DNA from 3 places in the Planococcus lenghuensis genome. Region 3 is predicted to be linked to each of the others. Evidence: predicted binding sites of a transcription regulator. Region 3 holds the regulator's gene; each other region holds the start of a gene.
The links. The regulator Rex, encoded in region 3, represses fermentation and respiration genes when NADH is low (regulators of the CRP and FNR family bind a similar motif). The targets are predictions, from matches to a motif close to TTGTGAAATATTTCACAA.
Positions count from the first base shown of each region.

Region 1: the regulator Rex is predicted to act here: its motif matches at 1,884-1,901, upstream of B0X71_RS20955 (cytochrome c oxidase subunit 2A).
Region 2: the regulator Rex is predicted to act here: its motif matches at 3,708-3,725, upstream of B0X71_RS14945 (AtpZ/AtpI family protein).

Region 1 is NZ_CP019640.1:1,943,055-1,952,986, reverse strand. It holds gene B0X71_RS10050 (cbb3-type cytochrome c oxidase subunit I) at 1-1,052, opposite strand, end outside; gene B0X71_RS10045 (cytochrome c oxidase subunit II) at 1,074-1,541, opposite strand; gene B0X71_RS20955 (cytochrome c oxidase subunit 2A) at 1,585-1,740, opposite strand; gene B0X71_RS10040 (DUF4256 domain-containing protein) at 2,168-2,713, shown strand; partial or broken gene B0X71_RS10035 (SAM-dependent methyltransferase) at 2,679-3,008, shown strand; gene B0X71_RS10030 (FixH family protein) at 3,198-3,944, shown strand; SAM riboswitch class I at 4,433-4,536, shown strand; gene B0X71_RS10025 (5-methyltetrahydropteroyltriglutamate--homocysteine S-methyltransferase) at 4,656-5,780, shown strand; gene B0X71_RS10020 (GatB/YqeY domain-containing protein) at 5,899-6,369, shown strand; gene B0X71_RS10015 (YrhK family protein) at 6,525-6,785, opposite strand; partial or broken gene B0X71_RS10010 (ATP-binding cassette domain-containing protein) at 7,245-7,385, shown strand; gene B0X71_RS10005 (DUF4064 domain-containing protein) at 7,571-7,996, shown strand; gene B0X71_RS10000 (polysaccharide pyruvyl transferase family protein) at 8,591-9,730, opposite strand.
Region 2 is NZ_CP019640.1:2,942,159-2,952,090, reverse strand. It holds gene B0X71_RS14965 (bifunctional diguanylate cyclase/phosphodiesterase) at 1-1,212, shown strand, start outside; gene upp (uracil phosphoribosyltransferase) at 1,318-1,947, shown strand; gene wecB (non-hydrolyzing UDP-N-acetylglucosamine 2-epimerase) at 1,966-3,084, shown strand; gene B0X71_RS14950 (hypothetical protein) at 3,091-3,336, shown strand; gene B0X71_RS14945 (AtpZ/AtpI family protein) at 3,880-4,104, shown strand; gene B0X71_RS14940 (ATP synthase subunit I) at 4,105-4,476, shown strand; gene atpB (F0F1 ATP synthase subunit A) at 4,506-5,222, shown strand; gene atpE (F0F1 ATP synthase subunit C) at 5,279-5,506, shown strand; gene atpF (F0F1 ATP synthase subunit B) at 5,901-6,440, shown strand; gene B0X71_RS14920 (F0F1 ATP synthase subunit delta) at 6,437-6,988, shown strand; gene atpA (F0F1 ATP synthase subunit alpha) at 7,002-8,510, shown strand; gene atpG (ATP synthase F1 subunit gamma) at 8,561-9,418, shown strand; gene atpD (F0F1 ATP synthase subunit beta) at 9,453-9,932, shown strand, end outside.
Region 3 is NZ_CP019640.1:516,281-526,212, forward strand. It holds rRNA gene B0X71_RS02810 (23S ribosomal RNA) at 1-1,696, shown strand, start outside; rRNA gene rrf (5S ribosomal RNA) at 1,873-1,988, shown strand; gene B0X71_RS21715 (GNAT family N-acetyltransferase) at 2,221-2,424, shown strand; tRNA gene B0X71_RS02825 (tRNA-Asp) at 2,534-2,609, shown strand; gene tsaE (tRNA (adenosine(37)-N6)-threonylcarbamoyltransferase complex ATPase subunit type 1 TsaE) at 2,726-3,178, shown strand; gene tsaB (tRNA (adenosine(37)-N6)-threonylcarbamoyltransferase complex dimerization subunit type 1 TsaB) at 3,175-3,873, shown strand; gene rimI (ribosomal protein S18-alanine N-acetyltransferase) at 3,866-4,321, shown strand; partial or broken gene tsaD (tRNA (adenosine(37)-N6)-threonylcarbamoyltransferase complex transferase subunit TsaD) at 4,314-5,332, shown strand; gene B0X71_RS02850 (ABC-F family ATP-binding cassette domain-containing protein) at 5,790-7,724, opposite strand; gene B0X71_RS02855 (redox-sensing transcriptional repressor Rex) at 7,853-8,488, shown strand; gene B0X71_RS02860 (RNA-guided endonuclease TnpB family protein) at 8,707-9,723, opposite strand; gene B0X71_RS21515 (hypothetical protein) at 9,680-9,805, opposite strand.

The DNA.
Region 1 (9,932 bases), 1.4 Mb from region 3:
CGGGCGTCCTTCCACGGAAGGATTTTCCACCAGCCCAATAAACTGGTCACGCCTTTTGCCCGTCCGGCCCATTCCATCGTTGCCAGCATCGCAAATGCGGTCATGAGGGAAGGGAAAATGATCATAAACGTCTGGATAACGTGAAGGAATTTCAATCCGACCGATAAGCCCGGATCAAGGATTTGGTGGTGAAAGCCGCCCGGGACGTTGGCGACAACGAGAATCACCACGGCAACCCGCGCCAGCGAATCGCTGAATACTTTTCCACCGATGATTTTCGGCATTGAGACGTACCAGGCAGAAATCGACGTCAGCATCCAAATATTGACGAGTGTATGGCCGAATGCCCAAAACAGCGTACGGCCGATCATCGGGTCGATGGTCGGAACCCATCCGAATGCCCAAGGAATGACCAGTCCCACGACGAATACGGCGATGAACAGCGAGGCGAAGACCCACAGCACAAACACGGCATTGGAGAAAAACGCGAAAAGTGGTGTGAGTTTTCCGGGATTGTTTTTACGCCAGCTCTGATACGTGATGAACATCCCCACACAATTCAGCAGGATGCCGACGACGATAAGCGACAATCCGACATAAAACCAAGGGTGCGCCTGCATCGGTGTATAAAACGTATAAAGAACATTCGCTTTGCCAGCCAGGATGAAGAAGGCAGCGGTAACAGTTCCGACCGACATGAGGGCAAAACCGGCCCAGCCGAACCCGATGGTTTTAGGATGGAGCCCCCCGAGCACTTTTGAAGTGCCTGCGTACAAGTAACCGATGCTGAAAAATGAACTCAGCACTAACACAAGCAAAACACCGTGCGCCGTCAGCAAGGCATAATAACTGATCCAGGAAGGAAGCTCCAAATAGCCGCTTCGGACAAATCCCTGCAGCAATCCCGCCAGCCCGCCGAATAACAGCGCAAGAAATGCGATGGATAAATTGGCGGCGGATAAACGGACATCTTCTATTGGAATTCGGGTAGTGGTGTCCCGGTCGACTACTTTTCCTGTCGGACGAGTGGGTAGTTCAGATACGTGCGCCATAAGATCCCAACTTTCTTTTGGTTATTTTACAGTGATGGTGTTTGCCATATATTCGTGGCCAAGACCGCAGTACTCGTTACATAAAATTAAGTATTCACCCGGCTCTGAAAATGTGTGGCTTACTTTAGAAATGTGGCCGGGGACGACCATCACATTGACATTGGTGTCAGAGATTTTAAAACCATGGGTGACATCCGGCGATGCGAGCGTGAAGTGGACAGTCGAGCCGGCCGGGATTTCCAGGTCGCCTGGCCGGAAAGCAAACATTTCAGCGATTATGGCAAGTTTATACTCATTTTCGCCGATTTCAGTCAAAGCGGCGTTAGCAAAAAGTTCCGATTCCCGGACCGTTTCGGGATTAATGGTCTGTGCATGACTCGGCGGGCCCATATCCAGAAAAAATGTTTGAATGGCTAAAATGGATAAGAAAATGATTAGGATAAAAGACCCGATCATAAGCCAAAGTTTCTCATAATGGTGAATGCGCATAGCTCAGAAACTCCTTTCTGTTAACGCTTTATTCCATACAGATTTAAAGCCGGTCTAAAAAAAGAACCATGATGCCGAACCAGGAAACAATCATGACTGCCGCTAAGATCAGGACAGATACAAACGTTCCTTTCAATGAATACTCTTCTGCGGTGCTGTGTCTGTCTATACCGAGCTGCTTGCGGATAGACTTGCTCATTGTTTTGGCCCCCTTTCTCGGTGAATGGAAGGACTGATTCGGAACCGTTCTTCATGCAGATGCTTCCATCAATCCCGGAATAAAAATAGCAATTGCTAATTTTCTTTCGTTAAATTTAGAATACACACAATAAAAAGCGGGAGATGTGAAATAAATCACACTAATGCGTAAAAAATTATTAAACCAATGAAAAAACAATGTTATCCCATTCAAAGCACATCGAACATCTCTCTTTGTCGCCGGTTCCCCAGAATCCGGTGTGGAACTATAGGGGCGACTTACCCGTCTGCTTAGATAGATGTTTTATTAGGGGGAGTCATATTAAAAACGCTGTTAATTTCAAAATGATCGCTGACCGTATGCCATATCAGGTAGAAGGCGGATAACGGGAACATGCCAATTCAAGTGGACGGGAGAGGGAAGACGAATGACTGACATCAGTAATGACCAGGTGTTGACTGTGGAGCAGCGTGAAGAATTACTCCGCACACTTAAAATCCGGTTTGGGAAAAACAGGCACCGCCACAGCGGTATTGTTTGGGACCGAGTGGTAGAGGAGCTGAAAGCAAATGCCGAAAAAATATGGTCTCTTCACGAAATGGAGAAAACCGGCGGGGAACCGGACGTAATCGAATTGGACGGACATAAAAACGGAATCTTTTTTTGCGACTGCTCGAAAGAGAGCCCGGAAGGACGCAGAAGTGTCTGCTATGACCGGGAAGCACTGGAATCGAGAAAAAAACATAAGCCTGAAAACTCGGCGGTGGATATGGCAATGGTCATGGGGATTGAGCTGCTGACCGAAGAACAGTACAGAACGCTGCAACAGCTGGAGGAATTCGATGTGAGAACTTCGAGCTGGGTACAGACCCCTGCGGACATTCGGGAACGGGGCGGAGCGTTATTTTGCGACCGGCGCTACGGCCATGTCTTCGTGTATCTTTTGCCATGGGCTCATTCATTTACTGGATGAGCAGGAGCGGAGTAAATTCATCAAGGACTGTTACGATCAGCTGAAGCCGGGCGGCTATTTGGTGATCACGGCTATTTCGAAAGAAGCCCCGATGTACGGAAAAGGCACACAGCTCGGCAAGGATTATTTCGAGGTCTATGAAGGAGTAAAAATGTATTTCTATGATGCCAATTCCATCAAGGAAGCGTTTGGCCATTACGGATTAATCGAAGTATCGGAAATCCTGGAACCGCATAAGAATATGGAAAACAAGCCGCCATTCAGATTCAACATGGTCGTTTGCCAAAAAAAGTAATGAAGACTGCTGTGTAAGACGAAAAGTTCGATTCATAGCCACAAATCCGCTCTTGAAGCGATTGTAACCGGTTCTTGCAAAGCGTACGATTATGGTTGGATTAATGCAGGACAGGTAATTTAGAATGCGGACGACAGGAACTTAATGTCATCCAATAGTTACCAGCATATGTCAGAAGGGAATAAAATCATGAAAAAACTTGTACCGCTTTTATTCACAGCAGCAGTATTGACTGCATGCGACTCAGGAGAGTCCACTGGTGCGGGGGAGGCTGAGCCTTCACTGCCGGAACCGCTTGAAGTGAGCCTGCAAGTTCAAGAAACCGTTGTTGCAAATGAACCCGTTGAGTTAACGGCAATTGTGACACAAGGAACAGAAGCTGTCACAGGTGCGGATGAGGTGGAATTCGAAGTGTGGCAGGAGGAAGAGAAAGAGAGCAGCAATCTCCTGACGGCCGGTCACGAGGGAGAAGGAGTGTACGTTGCTGAAACCTTGTTTGCCGAAGCCGGCGTCTATCATATCCAATCTCACGTCACAGCAAGAGATATGCATACAATGCCGGAGACCACGATTACAGTCAGCGGCCCGGAACCTGCACTGGGAGAAGAAACTGCGCATCCGTACAGTCATGACGCCCATGGCACAGTCACTATTCACCTGGCTGAGCCCGGAGCGATCCAGTTGAATGAACCGGCGATATTCAACGTTCATGCGAAAAGCGGGGAAGTGCAGCTGACAGGAGCGGACGTCTCGTTGGAGTTATGGCGAGAAGGCGCTGAAAAGCATGAATGGGTGAAGTTGACAGAACAAGAGGGAGCCTACACGGGTGAAGTGACATTTGCGGAAGCGGGTACGTACCAAGTGCAAACCCATGTCATGAAAGATAGTGACAGTATACATGAACACACCGAGACGGTGATCGAAGTTTTGGAATAATTAAGGCATGGCTGGATAACTGGGACGCTTTTTCAGTGTCCAGCTTTTTTTCGAAATAAATTAAAAGAGAATTCTCGTAGACAAAAATGGATAAAAGAAAACGGGGCTATCCTGTTCATGCGATGATCAGCATACTGACCCAAAATCCGGATCATCAACCGTATTTGATGTTTATCCAGAACCAACCGGAGTATGTGATTCATCATCATTAGATCAGCGGAGACAGTTGTTATTTGCTGGAATGCAAATTCCCATTGAATGAAGAATTGAATGGATTTCTGGTGAGCTTGAGCCGGCTTGTAAATTATAAATTGTCACTTATCATAGACTAACTAGATACTCAAAAAAGAGCTGGAATTTTTGTAATGGAATTTAAGTAGTAAAAAATTACTTAAGGAAAATACAAAATCAACAAAAATAAAAACAATCAATTCTTGACGCAGGTCTATATTACTTGTAGGCTACTGTTAATAACCAATTGCATAACTTTCTTATCCAGAGAGGCGGAGGGACTGGCCCGAAGAAACCTCAGCAACAGACTGCGACAAACAGTACTGTGCTAATTCCAGAAGCGTAAGCTTGGAGATGAGAAGAGTCCGTTGTCAGTGTATGCCAAACCCTCTTCTGAAATTCCGGAAGAGGGTTTTTATTTTTTTACCTGTAAATGGATTACTGCATCCATCAAATTAGAGTAGAAAGAAGGAGTTTATATTGACCCAACCAGCAACCGAAAAAGCGAAAACGAATCGTCCATTCCGAGGCGACCATGTCGGCAGTTTCCTCCGGCCGGAGCGGCTGAAAAAAGCCCGGGCCCAGCGGGAAAACGGAGAAATCACGAACGAGGATCTGCGAAAAATTGAAGATGAAGAGATTATCAAACTGATTGCCGAGCAAAAAGCAGCCGGTCCGAAGGCAGTCTCGGACGGCGAGTTCCGCCGGAAATGGTGGCATTTCGATTTTCTGGCCGGGTTTGATGGTGTGGAGCTGTACGATGCCGAACAAGGACTCCAATTCCACGGAAAGCAAACAAAAGCGCTGGGCATCAAAGTGACAGGAAAAATCCGATTCAATGGGCATTATATGATTGATCACTTCAAATTCCTTCGGGATAACGCTGGTGACGCTGTGGCGAAATTCACAATTCCAAGCCCGAACATGCTGCTGTTCCGGGCGACGTTTGAAGAAGGCGTATATGAAACTGAGGAGGAATTATTCACGGATCTGATCACTGCGTATCAGGAAGTGATTGCGGCCTTATACGACGAAGGCTGCCGCTATCTCCAGCTGGATGATACTTCGTGGGCTTCCTTTTTCTCTGAGGAAGGACGCGCAACCATCCGGGCAAAAGGAAAAGAACCGAGCAAAGCAGCTGCACTTTGTGCCCGGGCGATCAATGAGGCCATTGCAGAGAGGCCTGCGGATCTACTCGTGACGATGCACATCTGCCGCGGCAATTTCCAATCCACGTATTTCTCGAGCGGCGGATACGACGCAATGTCTGAAATCATCTTCGGCGGTCTGGCCGTCGATGGACTGTTTCTTGAATTCGATGACGAGCGATCAGGCGGGTTTGAACCGCTTCGCCATATCAACCGGCCGGATTTGACGGTCGTGCTGGGACTCATCACATCCAAGTTTGGCGAACTGGAAGATCCGGAACGTGTAAAAGAACGGATTGCAGAAGCTGCTGCCTATGTGCCGCTGAATCAGCTCTGTCTGAGTCCGCAATGCGGCTTTGCTTCGACAGAAGAAGGAAATTTGCTGACCGCTGAGCAGCAATGGGAAAAAGTCCGCCATGTCGTGAACATTGCACATGATGTCTGGGCAGATGCATAATCATTATTGATCATGGCTGTGCCTGCCATCCCACCAGAAAAACGGGGCGGGATGGTTAGCATTTGCGCCCTTCCAAAAGGAATAGTACGATCAGGTAGACAGAACGAAGGAACTAACTATGAAGGGACAGATCATGATGACGATCAAGACAGACATCGACCAGCACATCAAAGAAGCTATGAAAGCGAAAGACAAAGAACGGCTGGCGACACTCCGCCAATTGAAATCCGCCTTGCAGAACGAGCAGATCAACGCAAAAGACCCGCTGACAGCTGACGAAGAACTGACGGTCGTGAACCGGGAAGTGAAGCAGACGAAAGAGGAACTGGAAGGTTATCAGAAAGCGGAAGGGGATTATGCTGCCGTCATCTCGAAACTTGAAAAGCGGTTGGAAGAGCTCTCCCGTTATTTGCCTGCACAGCTGAGTGAAGCGGAAGTTGAAGCGGCTATCCGGGAAGTCATTACTGAAACCGGTGCAGCGGGTCCCTCCGATAAAGGCGCTGTATTGAAAGTGATCATGCCGAGACTAAAAGGCAAAGCAGACGGCAAGTTCATTAACCAGACCGTTGCCCGTCTCCTCGGACAGTAATATCAGGAAATGGAATAAAGGCACACTCACATGTCGTGAGTGTGCCTTATTTTTTTCAATGGTTTGCGTGCAAGAAAGGGAGGAAGCAGAAGTGACTTATGCCGTTGCCGGCCATTTGTAATTTGTTCTGCTATAAGACCGGGTGCTCGGTTATGTCAATTACTTATCCGTTTAAGATGAATACCCTTCGCGATATTGATGACAGCCCGGGCAATCATTAAAATGCTGCCGCCAATAAAAAAGGAAATGGCGATTGTCTGGCTGACATCCGATAGGAACAAGATACTGCCGATTAAATATAAAACACCGAGGAGGATATCATTCAGGTAGGACAGCACCTGATATCTTTGCTTGATTACGAGTTCATGTTGTCCGGCATCTATATAAACAGATTCCTGTTTTTTCTTGATGTTCATTGTCGTTTCCCTCCTTACATGCTTATTCTTAATGGATAATTTAACAAATTTAGCGCTGAATTTCTTCCTTCATGCCTCAGGTGGAGGATATTATATCTGACTGAATAATGCTTACTCGAAGGCAGAGAGGGTGTAATAGTAATTGTTTGAGGAAGAGGGCGGAAAGAAATAACCGGAAAAGCCAAGGATTGATGGATTAGCTGGAAATCGATTGGAACGGGAATAAGCACGAATAGAAAGAGCAAGACAAAAGGTGGCAACTGACTTACGAAGTACGATCTTTTAACGGACACTGCCATAGATGAAGATATTACATTTTAAGTTTTATCATTTTAAATAGTATAAAATTACATAAAAAAAACAATAAAACACAAAAACCAGAATCAATAAACCCAATCTGGGAACTAACTGGAATTCAAGTCGTATAAACTAAAGATAGAACAATATGGAGGGGATTTTTTGACAGAGACGGCAATGCAATTAATTGGCTTGAAAAAGTCAATCGGCAAAAAAGAAATCATAAAAGGGTTGGATTTTGAAATTCGGACTGGTGAAGTATTTGGCTTTCTTGGACCAAATGGTGCAGGAAAAACGACAACGACGATATCAAACCCCAGCCATATGACGGGTGGCGTTATGTCTTGGATAATGCAGGCCTAGCCATGCTTATCAGTTTATTTACCATTATCGTCTTGCTTGTCTACTTGCTGTTATTTTTAGGTGCATCATGGATAGCTTTCACAAAGCGGGATATTGCAGAACATTAATAATGAGGAGGTATTTCTATGAAACGAACAGGAGAAGTCGTAATAGGGAGTATTGGTGCTGTGGTTTATGGACTTGTCGCGGCGTTTGGCGGTATGATGATCTGGCTTCAATCGAATGAAGATGTGCTGGAACAGTCGCTAAACCAGGCAGCTCAAGAAAATCCGGAAGTGGCAGTCGGGGATTTTGGGGCGATGATTGATACAATCGGCGCTGGTGGATGGCTGCTGGCACTTACAGCGCTTGCCGCGATTATTTCAGGAATCGTTGCGATGGTCTTACTCAAAGGGAATAAAAATCCCAAAGTTGCCGGTATCATCTTTATTGTAACAGCAATCGTAGCAGCCGTAATAACGGCGGGAGCTGGTATTATCGCGGGGATTTTCTACTTAATCGCCGGAATCATGTGTCTTGTTCGGAAGCCGTCCCGGATGATTGAAACTTGAGTGTAGAGCCGGAAAAAGCCATCAGGGTTTCTTCCGGCTTTTTTCGCTTGATCGGGCAAAAAAGATAAAGTTAAAGCAGAGATTAAAAAGAAGTCCAATGGTTATTCTATCAATGAGCGATAGCTAGCTTATTATGATGATGAATCATGTTTCTTCTTGTCTTCAGTATGGTTCTGTGGCTTAATAAGCGATCTCTTGACCATCGTCTGGCTATTTATCATCGACTTCATTCTTTTTATCGGCATCGTGATTTTCGCACTGATTTACTTAAATACGAATGACCGGTTCAAAAAAGATGGAGAAGGAGGGAGAAGGCCATGAAGAAAATTGCAATGGTAATGGAGGTATTCAATTGAGTTTTTTTGATGTTCCGGGATGGTATATCTGGATCACCTTAGGAGTGGTCGTTCTCTTCATCGTAGTCAGCGAATGGTGGGACAGAAAGTAGAACGCTGCCTGAATATGTCTGACACTTTGCTGCCTTGATAACGAATGCCGTATAGCCGAGGTAACACAATAGTCGTGAATTTTCGCCGCTGCATTACAAAATGACCATCAAATTAAGCTGATGGCCATTTTAACCAGAAAACACTTCTATGATTGTTGTGGATTGGTCTTGTTTTTAACTGTATGTCGATTAAGGGTTTCAGATATTTGTAGAATCGATTCCACGACTCGCGGATAATACGTTTCTTTTGCCGACTGGAACCGCGCAACCACGCTATCGTAATTGTGTTCGATGTCCTCAACCGCCTGGAGAATCTGATCAGCCGTCACTTGATCGGTCGGAAGTGCAAACTCCGAGCAATCAACTGTAGCGGCAAAATCCAGGCATTTTCCGCGGTAAGCCAGAGACACGAATGGGCGGTCTCCGGAAGCGGACATGATATTGGCATGGAGCTTGAAGTTAATTGTCAAATACGCCTCACTGATCAGTTTTTGCAGCAATTGCGGTTCGTATACTTCCGAAATGGCATGACAGCGCGGGTCATCAATTTTTTCCGCCAATTGCTTCACATGCTTTATATCCTCCGTCCAGATCGGGTAGCAAAGCACATCATACCCTTTAGCGGTCAGTGAACGGATTGCCGCTACCATTTCCGCTTCGACCGCCGCCTCATTTTTACCGAAGATGTTGTTATTCGATGTTCCCCAATTCACGAGAATGATGTTGCGGTCAGCTTTTTTCTCCAGCTTGTCTCCGAACAGTTCAGGCGCATAAATCAGTGCCGGATCTCCGATTTCGTGTATCGCGTTCACTAGTCCTGTATTCAGTACCATGTTCTTAGTGTACGGCCCACGAACACTCAAATAATCCAGCTGTTCATATATTTCTTTAAAGGCATTCGCCTGTTCAGCCGGCAATCGCACATTATCCATACTGGCATCCCGCGGAATGCCGTCCGCTCCTGTACCCCACGAGACAACCGGTATTCCGTGCTCAATGGCTTCCGCGCATACGTTTAAAAGCCAGAACGAAGAATCGATCAGTGAACCGCCGCCCAGCACCACAAGGCCGTAGCGGGAGACATCCGCTCGATAACCGGGGACAGGCGGGAACGTATCAATATTCGGCACCGTGTTTTCCTGTTCCGGCTGATGACGGGAAAGAAACATTTCCTTGAACAATTCAAACAACAAATCATCCCCGACATTGCCATTCCCGAGCCATCCTAAGTATAAGATATTCTCCACGTTATTCTGTTTTGGAATGGACAAATTCCTGTTATTCATAGACTTAGCCTCCGATACCTGACATGAATTTAGAATGTACCCACTATAAATCATATCGAGAGACGTGTAAAAAATAGTCAACCGGCGCTTCGGATAATTTAAGTCATAATGAATTTCTTTCGTCTTATGTAACATATAATTTCCATTTAGTAATATATATTACATTCAAGATGTGGAGGCCAGAATTTGAACTGGTTCAAGG
Region 2 (9,932 bases), 1.3 Mb from region 3:
TTCTTTCTCGATCAGCTCCAGGAACGCGGGGTGGTCAATTCCACTGGGTTCATCGCCTTCATTTCCATCTTGGAGTATCCCGATATTATTGACCAGTACGGGCATCGGGCCGGCGATACGCTGATCCGGAAGCTGGGCAGGCGGCTCGGTGCGCTGCACTTATCGGCTGCGGATTGCACGGCCCGCTTTTCGGGTGCGACACTTTCATTTTATTCTGATGTTGAAGCGGCCGGGATGGATGGGGCCCTGAAAAAGATTTCAGAAGTGCTGACTGAGCCGCTTGAAGTGGCGGATATGCGGTTGTTTCCAACCGTGAAAGTCGGGGTGGTGCCGCTGGCGGCAGCTGTACAAAACATCGAGGAATGGCTGCGCTCTGCTGACAGTGCATTGTCTGAAGCGAAAAAGCAGCCAGGAGAGGCTGTTGTTTTTTTCGATGCGGAATGGAACGAACACCTGCTGCAGGAACAGAAGCTGGCCCAGGAACTGACGCCTGCACTGTTGCGGGAAGAAGTGCGGATGTACCTGCAGCCCAAAGTGAATTTATCGACCGGGGAAGTGATCGGTTTTGAAGCGTTGGCCCGCTGGTACTCCGCTGAATACGGTCACGTATCACCGGATGTGTTCATTTCAGCCGCTGAACGGACCGGGAAAATCCGCTTGCTGGAACAGCAGATGTTGAATCAGGTGCTCGAATGGCTGCGGAGCCGGCAGGACCGCGGACTTTGTCTTCGGCAGGTGGCGGTCAATATTTCAGCGGATCATTTCTTCCATTGCACATTCTCGGAAGACATGAAGCGACTGGTGACGCTCGCCGGCATCCGGCCGGAACTCATCCGGTTCGAATTGACGGAAAGCATCGGGTTCACAGATTTCGATGCGGCCATCCGCGTATTCTGCCAGCTCAAGCAGGATGGGTTTGCCTGCTCGATCGATGACTTCGGAACGGGCTACTCATCGCTCAGTTACCTGCAGATGCTGCCGGTCTCTGAAATCAAAATTGATCGCTCTTTCATTTTGAACCTTGAAGAAGAAGGAACGCAGGCCATTGTCCGGGCAATCATTCAACTGGCCGGGAACCTGAAAATGACACCCGTGGCAGAAGGCATTGAACTGGACGCGCAGCGTGAATTTCTCCTGGATGCCGGCTGCGCGGTCGGACAAGGCTATTATTTCTACCGGCCGCTCCCGGTGGAAGAAGCGGATGAATTATAGACCGGACCGTGTTCAACGGGCCGGTTTTACCTGTTTTAAGGGCTGACGGACAATGAAAAACTGTTATACTGTATAAGATAACGCAACAAAAAGGAGAGAAACCCAATGGGAAAAGTATATGTATTCGATCATCCGCTTATTCAGCATAAGCTTACATACATCCGTGACGTTAAGACGGGCACGAAAGAATTCCGTGAACTGGTTGACGAAGTCTCGACGCTCATGGCGTTTGAAATCACCCGCGATTTGCCGCTTCAGGACATCGAAGTGCAGACGCCGGTTCAGCAGGCCAGCGCCAAAGTGCTCGCCGGCAAGAAACTGGGGGTCGTACCGATTCTGCGAGCCGGCCTTGGCATGGTCGACGGCATCCTGAAATTGATTCCGGCAGCGAAAGTGGGACATATTGGCCTGTACCGGGATCCTAAAACGCTCACGCCCGTCGAATACTATGTCAAACTGCCGTCGGATATTGAAGAGCGGGACTTCATCCTCGTCGATCCGATGCTCGCGACCGGCGGTTCTGCCGTCGAAGCAGTGAACTCACTGAAGAAGCGCGGCGCAAACAGCATTCGGTTCATGTGCCTCATCGCAGCACCGGAAGGCGTGGAAGTATTGCAGGAAGCGCATCCGGATGTCGATATCTACATCGCCGCCCTCGATGAAAAGCTGAACGAAAAAGGTTATATTGTACCGGGCCTCGGCGATGCAGGCGACCGGCTGTACGGTACGAAATAAACTGGAGGTGCACACCGCTTGACTGCAAAACGGAAAGTAATGACCATATTCGGCACGAGACCGGAAGCCATCAAAATGGCTCCGCTCGTCCTTGAACTGCAAAAACACCCGGACACCATCGAATCGATTGTGACTGTAACCGCACAGCACCGGCAAATGCTCGATCAGGTGCTGGACACGTTCGGCATCAAACCCGATTACGACCTGAACATGATGAAAGACCGCCAGACATTGATGGATGTCACAGTCCGCGGCCTGGAAGGACTCAACCGTGTCATGCAGGAAGCGAAGCCCGACATCGTCCTCGTCCACGGCGACACGACGACGACATTCGTGGCAAGCCTCGCTGCGCTTTATAACCAGATCGCAGTCGGACACGTGGAAGCCGGCCTCCGGACGCACAATAAATATTCACCGTATCCGGAAGAAATGAACCGGCAGCTGACTGGCGTGCTGGCGGATATCCATTTTGCGCCGACCGAGAAATCAGCAGGTAACCTGCTGGCGGAAAACAAACCCGCCGACCGTATCTACGTCACCGGCAATACCGCCATCGACGCGCTGAAGACAACTGTCCGCGATGCCTACGCACACCTGGTACTTGATAAAATCGGGAATGACCGCATGATCCTGCTTACCGCCCACCGCCGCGAAAACCTCGGCGAAAAAATGCGCGGTATGTTCAAAGCGATCAAACGCCTCATCGAAGAACAGGGCGACGTGCAAGTCGTCTATCCGGTGCACCTGAACCCGGCAGTACGGGAGGTGGCGGACGAAATTCTCGGCAACGACCCGCGCATCCATCTCATCCCGCCGCTTGAAGTGCTCGATTTCCATAATTTCGCGGCCCGGTCATACCTGATCCTGACCGACTCCGGCGGCATCCAGGAAGAAGCGCCGTCGCTCGGCAAGCCCGTCCTCGTCCTCCGTGACACGACCGAACGTCCGGAAGGCATCGATGCCGGCACCTTGAAACTCGCGGGTACCGACGAAGAAACAATCTACCGGATGGCGACCGAGTTGCTCACCGACGAAACAGAGTACGCCAAAATGGCCCATGCCTCCAACCCCTATGGAGATGGCCAGGCATCCCGCCGGATCGTCGAAGCTTTGCATAAATACTTCGGGAACGAATAAAGGAAGATGACCCTGAACAAGGGTCATCTTTTTTTATGGAGATTGGTGGAGGTTAAAGAGCAGTCAGTCTTTCTTAAAGAGCATTCACCAGCTTTTAAAGAGCATTCGCCGGTTTTTAAAGTGCATTCAATCTTTCTTAAAGAGCACTCGCCAGCTCTTAAAGAGCATTCGCCCCTTGGTGTCCCGGTTTTTTATTCGAAACAGCAGATCCACATCAATAAATCAAGCCAGCAAGAAAAGGTGGAGGCTTAAAGTGTATTCAGATGTTCTTAAAGAACGTTCACCAGCTCTTAATATGCCTGGGCTCCCTGTCGCCTTGTTTCCCCCAATATCATAAATTCATGGCAGTCAGTCCAGAAGCCAGGAGGAGAGGGATGTAAAATGAATATTTCATTAGAAAACACGCATCTTAATCCGCTTTTTCCCTCCAAAAGCCATGAACATTCAATTTCCCGGCCCGCCGCTCATCTGGAAGAAGTTTCTTAATTGAATTAAAAAGATTTGCTAAACCCCATTCCAAACTGTGTTACAATTATCATATTGTTACCATCCTCAGTTCCTCCTCCACAGCCGGATTTTCAGCTGGCGTGAAATTTGTCGGGAATATGACAGCCGCATGTCGCTTGTGAACAATTTCACTTCAGTTGATTGACATGATTTTGCCCCTATTGTATGCTTACAAAGGGTATGCATGACAGGGTTTTCATACATAAATTTCTTGTTGTAGGAGACCTGATGCGATGCTCCGCCAGTTGAAAAAACTGCTGGATTTCCAGTGGATTTCAAGGGGGTAACATGCGCCCACCAAACCGTCCCTTGCAAGCGATGGCGCTTTACAGTGCCATCCTCTCACAACTTGTCGGGTCCGTTCTGATCGGCACATTCGCAGGAATGTGGTTCGATGAGAAACTCGGAACCGCCCCACTTTTTCTAATCATCTTCCTGCTTGCAGGCGTTGCCGCCGGTGCAGCAGCAATGATGTACACCGTTCAAAAATTCGATTCAGGAGATAAACAGTGAATGTCAGATTTTCATGAAATCTACGAAAAGCTCAAGAAAATGGTATTTTTTATCCTGGCGCTTTTTGCTCTGGGGTGGGGATTTACCCCGTACCCGTCTGTTTTTGCAGGGCTTGCTCTAGGTACGGCATTCGGTCTGTATAACTTTTGGATATTGAAGCGGCGATTGGAAAAGTTTGATCGGGCGGTGACAGCAGGATCGCAAGTCCGTTCACTCGGAACTGCCATCCGGTTTGCCTCAGGTGTGGCGGCAGTCGCACTCGCGATTACGTTCGCCGAACATCTTGACTTGATCAGTACAGCGGCAGGTCTGATGATTCCATACCTTCTGTTGCTGACAGAACGGATCATCCATCAGGTGCGGCATCATTAACGCAAAGGGGAAAGAGAGGTGAAATTATCGTGGAACATCTGTCTCCAACATGGGAACTGCCCGGTACAGGCATTTGGTTTAACTTATCTAATGTCCTGATGCTGCTTATCGCAGCGGCCATCGTCTTTCTGATTGCGTTGATCTCGACACGCAGCCTGAAGTTGAAGCCGACCGGTATGCAGAACTTCATGGAATGGATCATGGATTTCGTAAAAGGCATCATCAAGAGCAACATGGACTGGCGAACAGGCGGCAGCCTCCACGTGCTCGGAATTACGCTTCTGATGTTCATTTTCGTGGCGAACATGCTGGGATTGCCTTTTGCAATCGTTGTCGACGGCTACCTGTGGTGGAAATCACCAACGGCAGATCCGGGCGTCACGCTGACACTCGCAGCAATGATCATCATTTTGAGCAATTACTACGGCATCAAGGCAAACGGCTTCGGATCTTATGCGAAAAGCTTTACCAAGCCGATGTGGTTCCTCACGCCGATTAAGATCATTGAGGAATTCGCAAACACACTTACACTCGGTCTCCGACTTTACGGGAACATCTTCGCAGGGGAAATCCTGCTGGGACTTCTTGCAGGTCTGGCCAGTGCCGGAGCGCTCGGTTTCCTGGGAGCTATCCTGCCGACACTCGCATGGCAAGGATTTTCAATTTTCGTCGGATCGATCCAGGCTTTTATTTTCGTTATGTTAACGATGGTCTACATCTCACATAAAGTTGCAGATGACCATTAATAAATATAAACTGCTCTAAGAGCAAAATTTACTTATCCTGAGGAGGACATTTAATAATGACAGGTTCACTTGGTTTATTGGCAGCAGCAATCGCAGTTGGTCTTGGCGCACTTGGCGCAGGTATCGGTAACGGACTTATCGTTTCTAAAACAGTTGAAGGTATCGCCCGCCAGCCAGAAGCACGCGGCGTTCTTCAGACAACAATGTTCATCGGGGTTGCATTGGTTGAGGCCCTTCCGATCATCGCAACAGTTATCGCGTTCATCGTTATGAACGCTGAGTAATAAGAGACAATTGGACAGCAGGACGTAAATGGCGGAGTGCAAATCTTTCGCCATTTGCGTTTAAGTAAGGAAAGCAAAGTGAGCCGGTAGACCGATAGCGGATTGGAGCGGCCGACCCGGAAACCTGTTTCCGGAGGAGGGTGCGAAATCAGCGTACGGTCTGGCGAACAAGTTGGACAAGTAAGAAAAGTGAAGCCGGCCATGCAAGCTCCGACAGGCATAAGGCGAAACGCGCAGGAAATCCTGATTTCCGCAGCGGGTCGACTTATGACCCCGAGGAGCTGGGCGGCGGAACTGGACAGTAAGAAAAAACTTTGCATATTTTACCTTTGAAAACAACAATCCGACTATAAACTGACTAGGATTCAGAGCTCTTGAAGGGAGTGAAACAATCGTGTTTTTTGATCATCTCGTATTCGGCGCGGTGGAAGTGGAAGCAGAACATCATGAATTCCTGAATGTTGGAGATATTCTGGCGACACTGGCGATTTTCCTCGTGTTGATGTGGCTGTTGAAGAAATTTGCATGGGGACCGCTCATGGGCATCATGCAGGAACGTGAAGAATTGATTGCCAGTGAGATCGAATCGGCTGAAGCAAGCCGTGCAGAATCACAGAAGTATCTGGAAGAACAGCGCAGCATGCTGAAAGAAGCGCGCAACGAAGCGCTTGATATCGTGGAAAGCGCGAAACGCCAAGGGGAAGCTTCCCGTGAGGAAATCCTCGCTTCGGCACGTGCGGAAGCAAACCGCATCAAAGATAATGCAGTTCTTGAAATCAGCAATGAACGCGATAAAGCGCTGGCAGCAGTGCGTGATGAAGTGGTGGCATTGTCGATGCTCGCAGCTTCACGGGTGCTTGGTAAAGAACTGACGGAAGAAGAAAACCGCAAGCTGATCGATGAAACGATTGCGAAGGCAGGCGAAATTCAATGAGCCGGTCGAAGGCAGCCCAGCGCTATGCTGAATCACTTTATGAGGTAGCAAGAGCGCACGGTGAAATTGCCAGCGTCGAGCAGGATCTGCGTGAAGTAAAGGAAGTCCTCAATACCAATCCGGACTTTTTTGATATGTTCGCTTCTCCGCAGATGGGCGTGAAGGACAAGCAGGCGCTTGTCCGGCAGCTGTTTGCCGGAGCTAATGAATACGTCCTGAATACGCTGCTTCTCGCAGTGGAACGCAAACGGATCAATGAAGTAAAAGATATTGTTGATGAATTTATTCATCTGTCATATGAAGACCGGGGAATCGCAGAAGCAACCGTATATTCAACGCGTTTCCTGACAGAAACTGAAGCTGCAGCCATTTCTGAGACATTTGCACGGAAAGTCGGCAAGCAGGCCCTGCGCATTGAAAACGTAGTTGATCCGTCCTTGATCGGCGGACTGCGTGTGCAAATCGGAAACCGTATCTTTGACAGCAGTGTCAGCTCGAAACTTGAGAGCCTGCAGCGTCAGCTGAGCGGTCGTTCCACCAAATTATGAGAGGGTGACACATATGAGCATCAAAGCTGAAGAGATCAGTGCCCTGATCAGACAGCAGATTGAAAACTACCAATCGGAAATGCAAGTCAGCGACATTGGTACAGTTATTTCGGTCGGTGACGGAATTGCCCGTATTCACGGTCTCGATAACGTCATGGCTGGGGAACTTGTGGAATTCTCAAACGGTATTATGGGAATGGCGCAGAACCTGGAAGCCAATAACGTAGGTATCATCATTCTTGGACCGTATAGAGATATCAGTGAAGGCGATGAAGTGCGCCGTACTGGACGCATCATGGAAGTACCGGTCGGTGAAGCAATGATCGGCCGCGTTGTAAATCCGCTCGGACAGCCGATTGATGGTCTTGGTCCGATTGAAACAACCAAAACCCGTCCGATTGAAAGCCCGGCGCAAGGCGTTATGGCGCGTAAATCGGTGCATGAACCGCTTCAGACAGGCATCAAAGCGATCGATGCCCTTGTGCCGATCGGCCGTGGACAGCGTGAACTGATCATCGGTGACCGTCAGACAGGAAAAACTTCTGTCGCAATCGATACGATCCTGAACCAGGCAGACCAGGATATGATTTGTATCTATGTTGCAATCGGCCAGAAAGAATCGACAGTCCGCGGACTCGTCGAAACGCTGCGGGCGAATGGCGCACTCGAATACTCGATCGTCGTTTCAGCATCCGCTTCCGAACCGGCTCCGCTTCAGTACCTGGCTCCGTATACCGGCGTAACAATGGGCGAGGAGTTCATGTTTGAAGGCAAACACGTGCTTGTCGTATACGATGACCTGACAAAACAGGCATCCGCATACCGGGAACTTTCCCTCTTGCTCCGCCGTCCTCCGGGCCGTGAAGCTTATCCGGGGGATGTCTTCTACCTGCACTCGCGCCTTCTGGAGCGTGCAGCGAAGCTGAATGAAACACTCGGTGCCGGCTCCATCACAGCATTGCCGTTCGTTGAAACGCAGGCTGGCGATATCTCGGCATATATTCCGACAAACGTTATTTCCATCACAGACGGACAGATCTTCCTTCAGTCCGACCTGTTCTTCTCGGGCGTGCGTCCGGCGATCAACGCGGGTCTCTCTGTATCGCGTGTCGGTGGTTCCGCCCAGATCAAAGCGATGAAGAAAGTGGCAGGTACACTGCGTCTTGACCTTGCAGCCTACCGTGAGCTCGAAGCATTCGCCCAGTTCGGTTCTGACCTGGATCCGCAGACGAAAGCGAAACTTGAGCGTGGTGCCCGTACAGTAGAAGTACTGAAACAGGATCTTCATAAGCCATTGAAAGTTGAAAAACAGGTAGCGATCCTTTATGCACTGACAAGAGGATTCCTCGATGATATCCCGGTTGGAGATATCCGCCGCTTTGAAGAAGGGCTCCTGAGCTTCCTGGATGCTGACCACCCGGAATTGCTGGATCATATCCGGACAACACAGGGCCTTCCTGAAGATGAAGCAATGGCAGAAGCGATCAACGCATTCAAACGCACATTCGCCAAATCTGAATAATAGCTCCTGTACCGGAATCCGGTGAAAAACATGAAGGTGGTGAAATACCGGTGGCATCTTTACGCGATATAAAGAACAAGATTACGTCAACGAAGAAAACGAGTCAGATCACAAAAGCGATGCAGATGGTTTCTGCAGCCAAGCTGAACCGTGCGGAGACGAACGCGAAAGGATTCGTTCCTTACATGAACAAAATCCAGGATGTCGTGGCATCCATCGCTTCAGGTTCATCCGATGTTAGCCATCCGATGATGGTGACCCGTCCCGTGAAAAAGACGGCGTATCTCGTCATTACAGCAGACCGCGGTCTGGCCGGTGCCTACAACTCAAACGTTGTGCGGGCAGTCATGTACCAAATCAATAAGCGGCATGCGTCCAATGACGAATTCGTCATCTTCGCTGTCGGCCGTGTGGGCCGCGATTTGCTTGCAAGACGCGGATATACGATCATCGATAGCGCAATCGGTGTGCCGGATCAGCCTGCTTTTGCTGATATTAAAGATATTGCCAATAAGGCTGTCGGCATGTTCGCCGATGGTGCGTACGATGAGATCTTTATGTTCTACAACCACTTCGTGTCTGCTATGACACAGGAAGTGACGGAAAAGAAAGTGCTTCCGCTGACGGATATTAAACCGACTGGTTCGACGGCAACTTATGAGTTCGATCCGTCGGCTGAAGGAATCCTGGAAGTGCTGCTTCCGCAATACGCTGAGAGCCTGATTTACGGTGCTCTTCTTGATGCGAAAGCAAGCGAGCATGCTGCCCGGATGACCTCGATGAAGAGCGCATCCGACAACGCAGCGGACCTGATCCGTAATTACACGCTTTCATATAACCGCGCACGCCAGGCGGCGATCACACAGGAAATCACAGAGATCGTCGGCGGTGCCGCAGCCCTTGAATAGAGGATGAACTTTTAGTTTGATAGGAGGGAACAGCATGAAAACAGGACAAGTTCTTCAAGTCATGGGTCCGGTTGTAGACGTGAAGTTCGGTAACGACGAACTTCCTGAGATCTACAATGCCCTGACTGTTACTATTAATCGTCCGAACCGGGAGCCGCAGACACTGACACTTGAAGTGGCGCTCCACCTCGGCGACGATGCAGTCCGTACAATCGCAATGGATTCCACTGACGGTCTTCAGCGCGGTGCTGCTGTAATCGATAAAGGCCAGCCGATTTCTGTTCCTGTTGGGGACGTAACACTCGGCCGCGTCTTCAACGTACTCGGAGAAGTAATCGACCTTGGCGAGGAAATCCCGGCATCTGAACGCCGCGATCCGATTCACCGTTCAGCGCCGACGTTCGAACACCTTTCAACGAATGTTGAAATTCTTGAAACCGGCATTAAAGTCGTTGACCTACTTGCACCGTACATCAAAGGCGGTAAAATCGGTCTGTTCGGCGGAGCGGGTGTA
Region 3 (9,932 bases):
GCGTTCTAAGCCGCGTTGAAGCCGGACCGGAAGGACCGGTGGAGTGCTTAGAAGTGAGAATGCCGGTATGAGTAGCGAAAGAAGGGTGAGAATCCCTTCCACCGAATGCCTAAGGTTTCCTGAGGAAGGCTCGTCCGCTCAGGGTTAGTCGGGACCTAAGTCGAGGCCGAACGGCGTAGACGATGGACAACAGGTTGATATTCCTGTACCACCTCCCCGCCATTTGAGCAATGGGGGGACGCAGGAGGATAGGGTGAGCGTGCCGTTGGTTGCGCACGTCCAAGCAGTGAGGTGGGGAACGAGGCAAATCCCGTTCCCACAACCACCAGGCTGTGATGGCGAGGGGAAGTATCCCCGGAGTCCCTGATTTCACACTGCCAAGAAAAGCCTCTAGCGAGGCGGGAGGTGCCCGTACCGCAAACCGACACAGGTAGGCGAGGAGAGAATCCTAAGGTGTGCGAGAGAACTCTCGTTAAGGAACTCGGCAAAATGACCCCGTAACTTCGGGAGAAGGGGTGCTCTTTTGGGTGAACAGCCCGAGAGAGCCGCAGTGAATAGGCCCAGGCGACTGTTTAGCAAAAACACAGGTCTCTGCAAAACCGTAAGGTGACGTATAGGGGCTGACGCCTGCCCGGTGCTGGAAGGTTAAGGGGAGCGCTTAGCGCAAGCGAAGGTGCGAACCGAAGCCCCAGTAAACGGCGGCCGTAACTATAACGGTCCTAAGGTAGCGAAATTCCTTGTCGGGTAAGTTCCGACCCGCACGAAAGGCGTAACGATCTGGGCACTGTCTCAACGAGAGACTCGGTGAAATTATAGTACCTGTGAAGATGCAGGTTACCCGCGACAGGACGGAAAGACCCCGTGGAGCTTTACTGCAGCCTGCTATTGAAGTTGGATACAGCCTGTACAGGATAGGTAGGAGCCGAAGAAGCGTGAGCGCCAGCTTACGCAGAGGCAATGGTGGGATACTACCCTGGCTGTATTGGACTTCTAACCCGCCGGCCTTATCGGCCGGGGAGACAGTGGCAGGCAGGCAGTTTGACTGGGGCGGTCGCCTCCTAAAGAGTAACGGAGGCGCCCAACGGTTCCCTCAGAATGGTTGGAAATCATTCGCAGAGTGCAAAGGCAGAAGGGAGCTTGACTGCGAGACAGACACGTCGAGCAGGGTCGAAAGACGGGCTTAGTGATCCGGTGGTTCCGCATGGAAGGGCCATCGCTCAACGGATAAAAGCTACCCCGGGGATAACAGGCTTATCTCCCCCAAGAGTTCACATCGACGGGGAGGTTTGGCACCTCGATGTCGGCTCATCGCATCCTGGGGCTGTAGTCGGTCCCAAGGGTTGGGCTGTTCGCCCATTAAAGCGGTACGCGAGCTGGGTTCAGAACGTCGTGAGACAGTTCGGTCCCTATCCGTCGCGGGCGCAGGAAATTTGAGAGGCGCTGTCCTTAGTACGAGAGGACCGGGATGGACACACCGCTGGTGTACCAGTTGTCTTGCCAAAGGCATCGCTGGGTAGCTATGTGTGGCCGGGATAAGTGCTGAAAGCATCTAAGCATGAAGCCCCCCTCAAGATGAGATTTCCCATTACGTTTACGTAAGTAAGATCCCTCAAAGACGATGAGGTGGATAGGTTCGGGGTGGACGCATGGCGACATGTGGAGCTGACGAATACTAATCGATCGAGGACTTAACCAAAGAAAAGCGCAGGTGGCCACGCAAGGCCCGACCGGCGTAGAGACGGCCCATGGCGGAAATCCTGATTTCCAGAATGGGACGGCTTACGACCCGAGGGCCTGGCCACCGAGCTAGACACCACAGCATTTCAATGTCGGTTATCTAGTTTTGAGTGAACAAGCACTCAACCAAATAAGTCCAGTGATGATGGCAGAGAGGCCACACCCGTTCCCATCCCGAACACGGCAGTTAAGCTCTCTTGCGCCGATGGTAGTTGGGGGCTTCCCCCTGTGAGAGTAGGACGTCGCTGGGCAATTAAAAGCAGACCCGAAAGCATTTCGCTTTCGGGTCTGCTTTTTTGTTTTTTGAATGCAGAAAAAGATAGCCTGCTAAATTTTTAAGCGGCCTGATGGTAATGACTAATCTCATTTTTTCTTCAGTTTCCCGTTAGTTTCTGCGGCGCTCGGTTCAGTACAATATTCACTGCGTTTGATGGAGACCTGACTATTGCCGGGGTGTTGCCATGAAAAGAAACGGCTGGCTTTATGCATGCTGTTTTTACGATGCCGGATTATCGGCGCCAAGGACATGTTGCCAGTACAATTCATCAAAGCTTCATTTGCTTTCGGGAATGTAGGCATGCTCACGTTGCACTTAATATCTTTACGGAAAATTGGCCTGCCCACCGTGTATGTGAAAGCTTAAGTTTTCGCCAAGTGAAAGAGACATGGATGCTCGGAGAAGAGTGAGAGGAAAGTTGAATTCCTTCCTACTTTTCATGAAAAGCCTTGCAGAATTATACGGAAATGATATAATTAGATTTGTCGCTTACATGCAATGAAGCAGTAAGATATGAGAGGTCCCGTGGTGTAGCGGTTAACATGCCTGCCTGTCACGCAGGAGATCGCGGGTTCGATTCCCGTCGGGACCGCCATTTATAAGAAGAGATTGACACAGCGCAGATGCTGTGTTTATTTTTTTGAAAAATTTTTGAATCCCGGAGGAAACTCCGCTACACTATGAACAGAATCGCTAAAGGGGTTTTGTGAAATGATTTATACGCTGAACGTACATTCGCCGGAAGAAACAAAAGCAATGGCTGTGAAGCTCGCTTCATTTCTCAGCCCGAAGGATTTGATTACTCTAGAGGGCGATCTAGGTGCCGGCAAGACCACGTTTACAAAAGGGCTGGCACAAGGACTCGGCATTAGCCGCAACGTCAATAGCCCGACATTCACTATTCTGAAGCAGTATGAGGGGCGGCTGAAGCTGAATCACATTGACGCTTATCGTTTGGAAGACAGTGATGAAGATATTGGCTTTGATGAACTGTTTGAAGAAAATGCGGTAATTGTCGTGGAGTGGGCGCAATTCATTGAAGAATATCTGCCGGCAAAGCGACTGGAGATCCGGATTGCCCGTGAAGCAGGCGATACCCGCCGCTTCTCGTTTCATCCGTTCGGTGAGCGATATGAATTTCTCTGCAAGGAGTTAATGAAATGATTTATCTTGGCATTGACACATCCAATTCACCGCTGACTGTCGCGCTGGTGAAAGATGGTATAACTTTAATAGAAGAAACTTCAAACCTGAAAGTCAATCACTCCCTGACTGCAATGCCGGTCATTGAAGAGTTGCTGAAGCGCGCTTCGCTTACTCCCGACGAATTGACGCATATTGCCGTTGCAGAAGGCCCCGGCTCGTATACAGGCGTCCGGATTGGCATGACGATTGCCAAAACGTTGGCTTGGACATTAGACATTCCGCTTGTTCCAGTATCGAGCTTGAAAGTGCTGGCAGCGAACGGTGAAAAGTTTGCGGGTATAATTTGTTCAGTTATCGATGCAAGGCGGGGGACTGTATTCGCCGGTCTGTACAAAGGAACAGATTTGCAGCCGGTTGCTGAAGAGCGCCATCAGGAGCTGGCTGATCTGCTGGCTGAATTACAAGAGCTGGATGAGCCGGTTCTATTTACCGGACCGGACATTGCTTTACATGAAGAAGCGATTCAGACAGTTCTGAACGGACAGGCGCACTTCATTGAGCTGGATCGCCGCCTTCCCCGGGCTTCTGTGCTTATTCGGCTTGCCCGGCAGGAAGCAGCAGTGGCGGCACATGAGGCAGTACCGGAATATCGTCGGCTGGCAGAAGCGGAAGCAAAGTACTTACAGGCTCAGAAGGGTTCAGCCAATGAGTGAAAATGTGATATACCGGGAAATGACAGCAAGGGATATCGGACAAGTGTATGCCATTGAGCTGCAGTCTTTTACTATTCCTTGGACGCGGGATGCCTTTTATCATGAAGTCTTCTATAACGATAATGCGCTGTATCTTGTTGCGGAAGCCGATAAACGGGTTGTCGGTTATTGCGGAATGTGGCTGATCCTGGATGAGGCCCATATAACGAATGTGGCGATTCTGCCGCAGGAACGCGGCAAAAAATTGGGGGAAGGCCTCATGCGCGCTGCCATCCAAGCAGCGAAAGAGCAAGGGGCCCGGCATATGACCCTTGAAGTCCGTGTCAGCAACGAAACAGCACAGAATCTATACAGGAAACTCGGATTCATTGAAGGCGGAGTCCGAAAGCGCTACTATACAGATAACTACGAGGATGCACTCGTGATGTGGGTGACTTTTAATGATTAATGATAGATATATACTTGGGATTGAAACCAGTTGTGATGAAACAGCGGCATCGGTTGTGAAAAATGGGACTGAAATTATTTCTAATGTGGTGTCGTCTCAAATCGACAGTCATAAACGCTTTGGCGGAGTTGTGCCGGAAATTGCTTCCCGTCATCATGTGGAACGCATCACAATGGTGATTGAAGAAGCCCTTACGCGAGCGGGCATGAAGCCGCGCGAACTGGACGCTGTGGCAGTCACGGAAGGACCTGGCCTCGTCGGCGCATTGCTGATTGGGGTAAATGCAGCAAAGGCGTTTGCGTTTGCCAATAGTCTGCCGATTATGGGTGTTCACCATATTGCCGGTCACATTTATGCCAACCGGCTAGTCCAGGAGATGGAGTTCCCGCTGCTAGCACTTGTTATTTCAGGAGGGCATACGGAACTTGTATATATGAAAGAACATGGCAGTTTCGAAGTGATCGGTGAAACCCGGGACGATGCGGCGGGGGAAGCGTATGACAAAGTCGCGCGGTCTCTGAACTTGGCTTATCCAGGCGGACCGCATGTAGACCGGCTTGCACAGGAAAGTGCAGAAGCGGTACAGTTTCCGCGGGTCTGGCTGGAGGATGGTTCGTATGACTTCAGTTTCAGCGGACTGAAATCAGCTGTACTGAATCATCTCCATAATACCGCTCAGCGGGGGAAGAAGTAAATCCGGCGGCAGTGGCCTGCGGTTTCCAGGAAAGTGTTGTGGAAGTCGTAACGGCTAAGACAGTGCGGGCTGCCGAACACTATAATGTTAAACAGGTAATTGCAGCCGGCGGCGTTGCGGCCAATAAAGGACTTCGTTCCGCGCTGACTGAGCAGTTCAGCAGTAAAGGCATCCCGTTTTATATCCCGCCGCTGCCGCTCTGTACGGATAATGCGGCAATGATTGCAGCAGCTGGTGCAGTGATGTTTGATAAAGGCATCCGCAGCACTATGGCGATGAACGGCCGGCCGGGACTGATTCTAACTTCGTGGCAATAGAACGGATTTTCCATTTACATTCAGTAAACGGAAAATCCGTTTTTTTCACTTCCGTTATGTATTCTATTAATAGAGAACATTTGTACTTATACACATTTTGTGAATAACTTGTGAATAACTTTTAAGCCTTTATGCCTAAATTCTATATATTGTGTCAAGCATTTTCTGAAAAAATGTGTATAACCCTATCTTTTCCTGTGGATAATGTGGAAAACTCTGTTGATAGCTGATTTTATAACAAGTTGCCTGTGGATAACTTTTCGGCAATAAAAAATTTTTGAAAAGGTCTTGACCCATATATTGAGGTGGTGTCTTGGCAAGTAGTGATTGGTGGGGGAGGAAGGGCCGATTTGTACGGAAATAAGTAGCTTGAGGGAAGAAAAAAGATGGATTTTGAGCAGAATGGGGGTATTGACGGTGAAAACCATCAAAAAAACTGCATGCTGGGTGCATGCAGTCAGTCTGTAAATTGTTCCAATTCTTCCTGAAGTTCCACCCAGCGCTCTGTCTGCTCGTCGTGTGTAGTTTTCAGCTGTTCAAGTTCCTGCTGCAGCGGCAGCACGCGCTCATGATCCTGAAACACTTCAGGCTCACAGAGCTGGAGTTCCACAGCAGCAATCTGACTATCGAGTTCTTCGATTTCAGCTTCGATGGCTGTCAGCTGCCGGCTTAGCTGCCGCTCCCGTTTCTGCTGCTCTTTGTCGAGACGGCGGGACGTGGCGGCTGGAGCGGTGGCAGTCTGCATAGTTTCCTCTTCCAATGCCAGAAGTTCTGCTGCTTCTTGCTTTTTCTCCAAATAATAATCGTAATCCCCGAGAAATTCTTCTGTTCCTTCAGGAGACAATTCCACGACTTTAGTGGCAATGCGGTTCATGAAATAGCGGTCGTGTGACACAAACAAAAGCGTACCCGGATAATCGATCAATGCCGCCTCAAGCACTTCTTTGCTGTCGAGATCCAAGTGGTTGGTCGGTTCATCAAGAATCAGCACATTCGCTTTTTGCATCATGAGTTTAGCAAGCGCCACCCGGGCTTTTTCACCCCCGGATAGCGAAGCGACAGACTTCAACACGTCGTCACCGGTAAACAGGAAACTGCCGAGAATCGTCCGGATGTCTTTTTCGGGCGTCTGCGGATAATCATCCCATAACTCATTCAGCACCGTTTTATTGCCTGCTAAATTGGCCTGTTCCTGTTCATAGTAGCCGATTTTCACGCCGGTGCCGAACTGAACAGAACCATTGAGCAGCGTATCATCACCGACCAATGCCTTCAATAGCGTCGACTTGCCGACCCCGTTCGGGCCCACCAGTGCGAGGCTGTCCCCGCGATACAGCTTCAGCGAGACATCTTGAGTCACCGGTTTGCCTTCATAGCCGACAGCAGCATCGTTGACCACCAGGACGTCATTGCCGCTCTGTCTGGCAATCGTGAAGCCGAAGCGGGCTGATTTTTCATCGCCTTCCGGTGCATCCATCCAATCGGTCTTCTCGAGCACTTTGCGCCGGCTCTGGGCCAATTTTGTCGTGGAAGCCCGCACAATATTGCGCTGCACGAAATCCTCCAATTTGGCCTTTTCTTCCTGCTGCTTATCGAATTGCTTGCGGTCCAGCTCATACTGCTTCGCTTTTTCCGCTAAGTAGCGGCTGTAATTGCCGGTGAATTTCTTTGTGCGGCGCCTGGATACCTCATAGACAATTGTGACGACCTGGTCGAGGAAATAGCGGTCGTGCGATACGATCAGCAAGGCACCCGGATAGCTTTTCAAATACGATTCGAGCCAGCGGAGCGTTTCGATATCCAAATGGTTCGTCGGCTCATCAAGGATGAGCAGCTGGGGCTTTGCGAGCAAATGCTTTGCGAGCATCAGCCGGGTTTTCTGACCGCCGGACAGGGAAGCGACCGGCTTGTCATAGTCTTCCGGGTAAAACTTCATGCCATGGAGCACAGCGCGGGTATCCGCTTCATACTGATAGCCGCCTGCATCCTTGAAGGCATGCTGCAGGGCATCATATTCAGCCATGACTTTGCTGTTTTGCACCGGATCCCCGTAGATATCCGGGTCTGCCATCTGCATTTCAAGTTTCCGCAGCTGGGCTTCCTGACCGCGAAAATGCTCAAACACAGTAATCATTTCATCCCATACGGACAATTTGGAATCAATACCTGAATGCTGTTCGAGATAGCCGATGGATAGATCTTTCGGTATGATCAGTTCACCGCTGTCATATGACAATTCACCGGCAATGATTTTCAATAATGTCGATTTTCCGGCACCGTTCCGGCCGACGAGTGCAACGCGGTCCCGGTGCTGAACTTCCAATTTGGCGCTGGCGAGAATTTCTTCCGCGCCGAATGATTTCTGGATGTTATTCACTTGTAAAACGATCATCCGGTTCACCTCGATTCTTTTTCAAGTTTAGCCGAAGTATTGCCGGTCTGCAACGGAGCGGCTTTACAGAACAGGGTGTGTCGGGTAAGATAGTAACGATTTGAACCAACCGCAGGAGGGTGTTTTCCTTGTATGAAGTTCCAAAAATCCCACAGGCGACTGCAAAGCGCCTGCCGCTGTATTACCGGTTTCTTCAGAACTTTTCGAATGCCGGCAAAATCCGTGTATCCTCCCGTGAACTGAGTGAAGCAATGAAAATCGACTCGGCGACGATCCGCCGGGACTTTTCACAATTTGGTGCATTCGGGAAAAAAGGGTACGGCTATGATGTGCAAGAGCTGCTGCAGTTTTTCCGGAGCATTCTGGACCGGGATGAAGCCACGAATGTCGCGCTGATCGGGGTCGGAAGTTTAGGCAGCGCCTTTTTAAAATATAATTTCCATCGCAATCACAATACGAAGATTGTGCTCGCATTCGATACAGGAAGCCCCCATGCAGGGGAGAAACGGAGCGGTATTTTCAGTTTTCATCCGGATGTCCTTGAGGAAAAACTGATTGAACACAGCATCGAACTGGTCATTCTGACGGTGCCGGCAAAAGCCGCACAGCCGCTCGCAGACCGGCTTGCCGGTACGGATATTAAAGGGATTCTCAACTTCACACCGGTGCGGCTTGATGTGCCGGACCGAATCCGGATTCATACAATCGATTTGTCTGTCGAACTGCAGACATTAATTTATTTTATCCACCAGCAAGAGACGTGACATCCTCTCGGCACTGAAGTACCGAGCTTCCAGTGGAAACACCTGAACAGGTGTGGGGGCGGCTCACTCGGGCGGAGCGCCTGTCTCGCGACAGTCGCCGTGTTGGTCCATTTCTGACCCGCCGTCGTCATGACCGCCGTACCTCGTGCCATGCGAGGCTCCCATGTCGGATCGTACCGCATGGGCACCTGGTCTATCACGAAGGACACGATTCTTCGCTACACCGCCAGGCTCGTGCGTGCTGCGATGTTCGCCGCGGCGTTCAAGTCCGCGTGGTTCGTGTGGCCGCATTGCCGGCAGCTGAATTTTTCCTTCTGCCGATTCGCCTTTTCTGCGTGGCCGCACCGGAAACAGGCCTGACTTGTTTGGTACGGGTCGATGTCCACGACGGGAATCCCGAACTTCGCCGCCCGTTCCTTGATAAACTGCTTCAGCTGATAAAACGCCCAGGAATGGATCGTTCGGTCCGCGCGTTTCTGGCTGCGGCACGTCGTGCGGATCGCGTCCAATTGTTCCAGTTTGATCAGCGGCGAATCGAATTGCCGGGCGAAATCGACGATGTCGTTTGCGAGCTTTCGGTTGTAGTCGTTCATCCAGCGGCTTTCTTTTTTACCTGTGCGTTCGATGGCACGCGGTGCCTTTTTCTGACCGAGAGAACGGCGCAGGGAACGAAAGTGACGGCGGATGTATCCGATCTCTTTGCCCGAAAAGAATTGGCGTTTTCCGCTGATGGGTTCCGAGAGAACAGCCACATGGCGAAGGCCCAAATCAACACCGACGGATGTGCAGTCGGCTTCGATGATCGTCTTATCCTGCAGATCGGAACTTGTCTGGATCGGGATGGCGGCATACCAGTCCCTGCCTTTGCGGAGCAGCGCCATCGTTCCGCGGAATTCCCGGTTGTCCTTTGTGAGGAACGGGAAGAACGTCTTCACGTCGGCGCTTTCATGTACAGGCAACGCTTTTTTGCCGGTGTTGCTCGTGAAGGCGATGTGCCAGCGGCCGTTCTTTTCGACGCTGTTCCAGTTCTGGTTATTGATGCTGATCCCGAGCGAGCTTCGGAATGTCGGCAGTTTCTTCGCCGCCCCGTTCTTGAAGTCCGCGACCGCTTTCCTGGCGCGTCGGATGGCTTCATTCCGGATGGCGGATTTCAAATCGGCCGTCACGTTGGCGGATGATAGTTTTTCGCCGTTATGGAGCCGCCCGACGCATTCGTTCACGCAGGAAGGAAGCATAGGCTTTCTGCTCGTCGATGAATTGCTTGTGCTTTCGTTTTGTCAGGGTCTTCAGCCGAACCAGAATCGTTTTTGTGGCCATATTGTTTTTCACCTCCCTGCTTCCAATATACCAAACATATGTTCTAAAAATCAGCAACAAGCGATAGTTCCACAAAGAACCGTTGGCATTCATCACGTCAGTGAAATAACGTGCATTCTGCCAATTT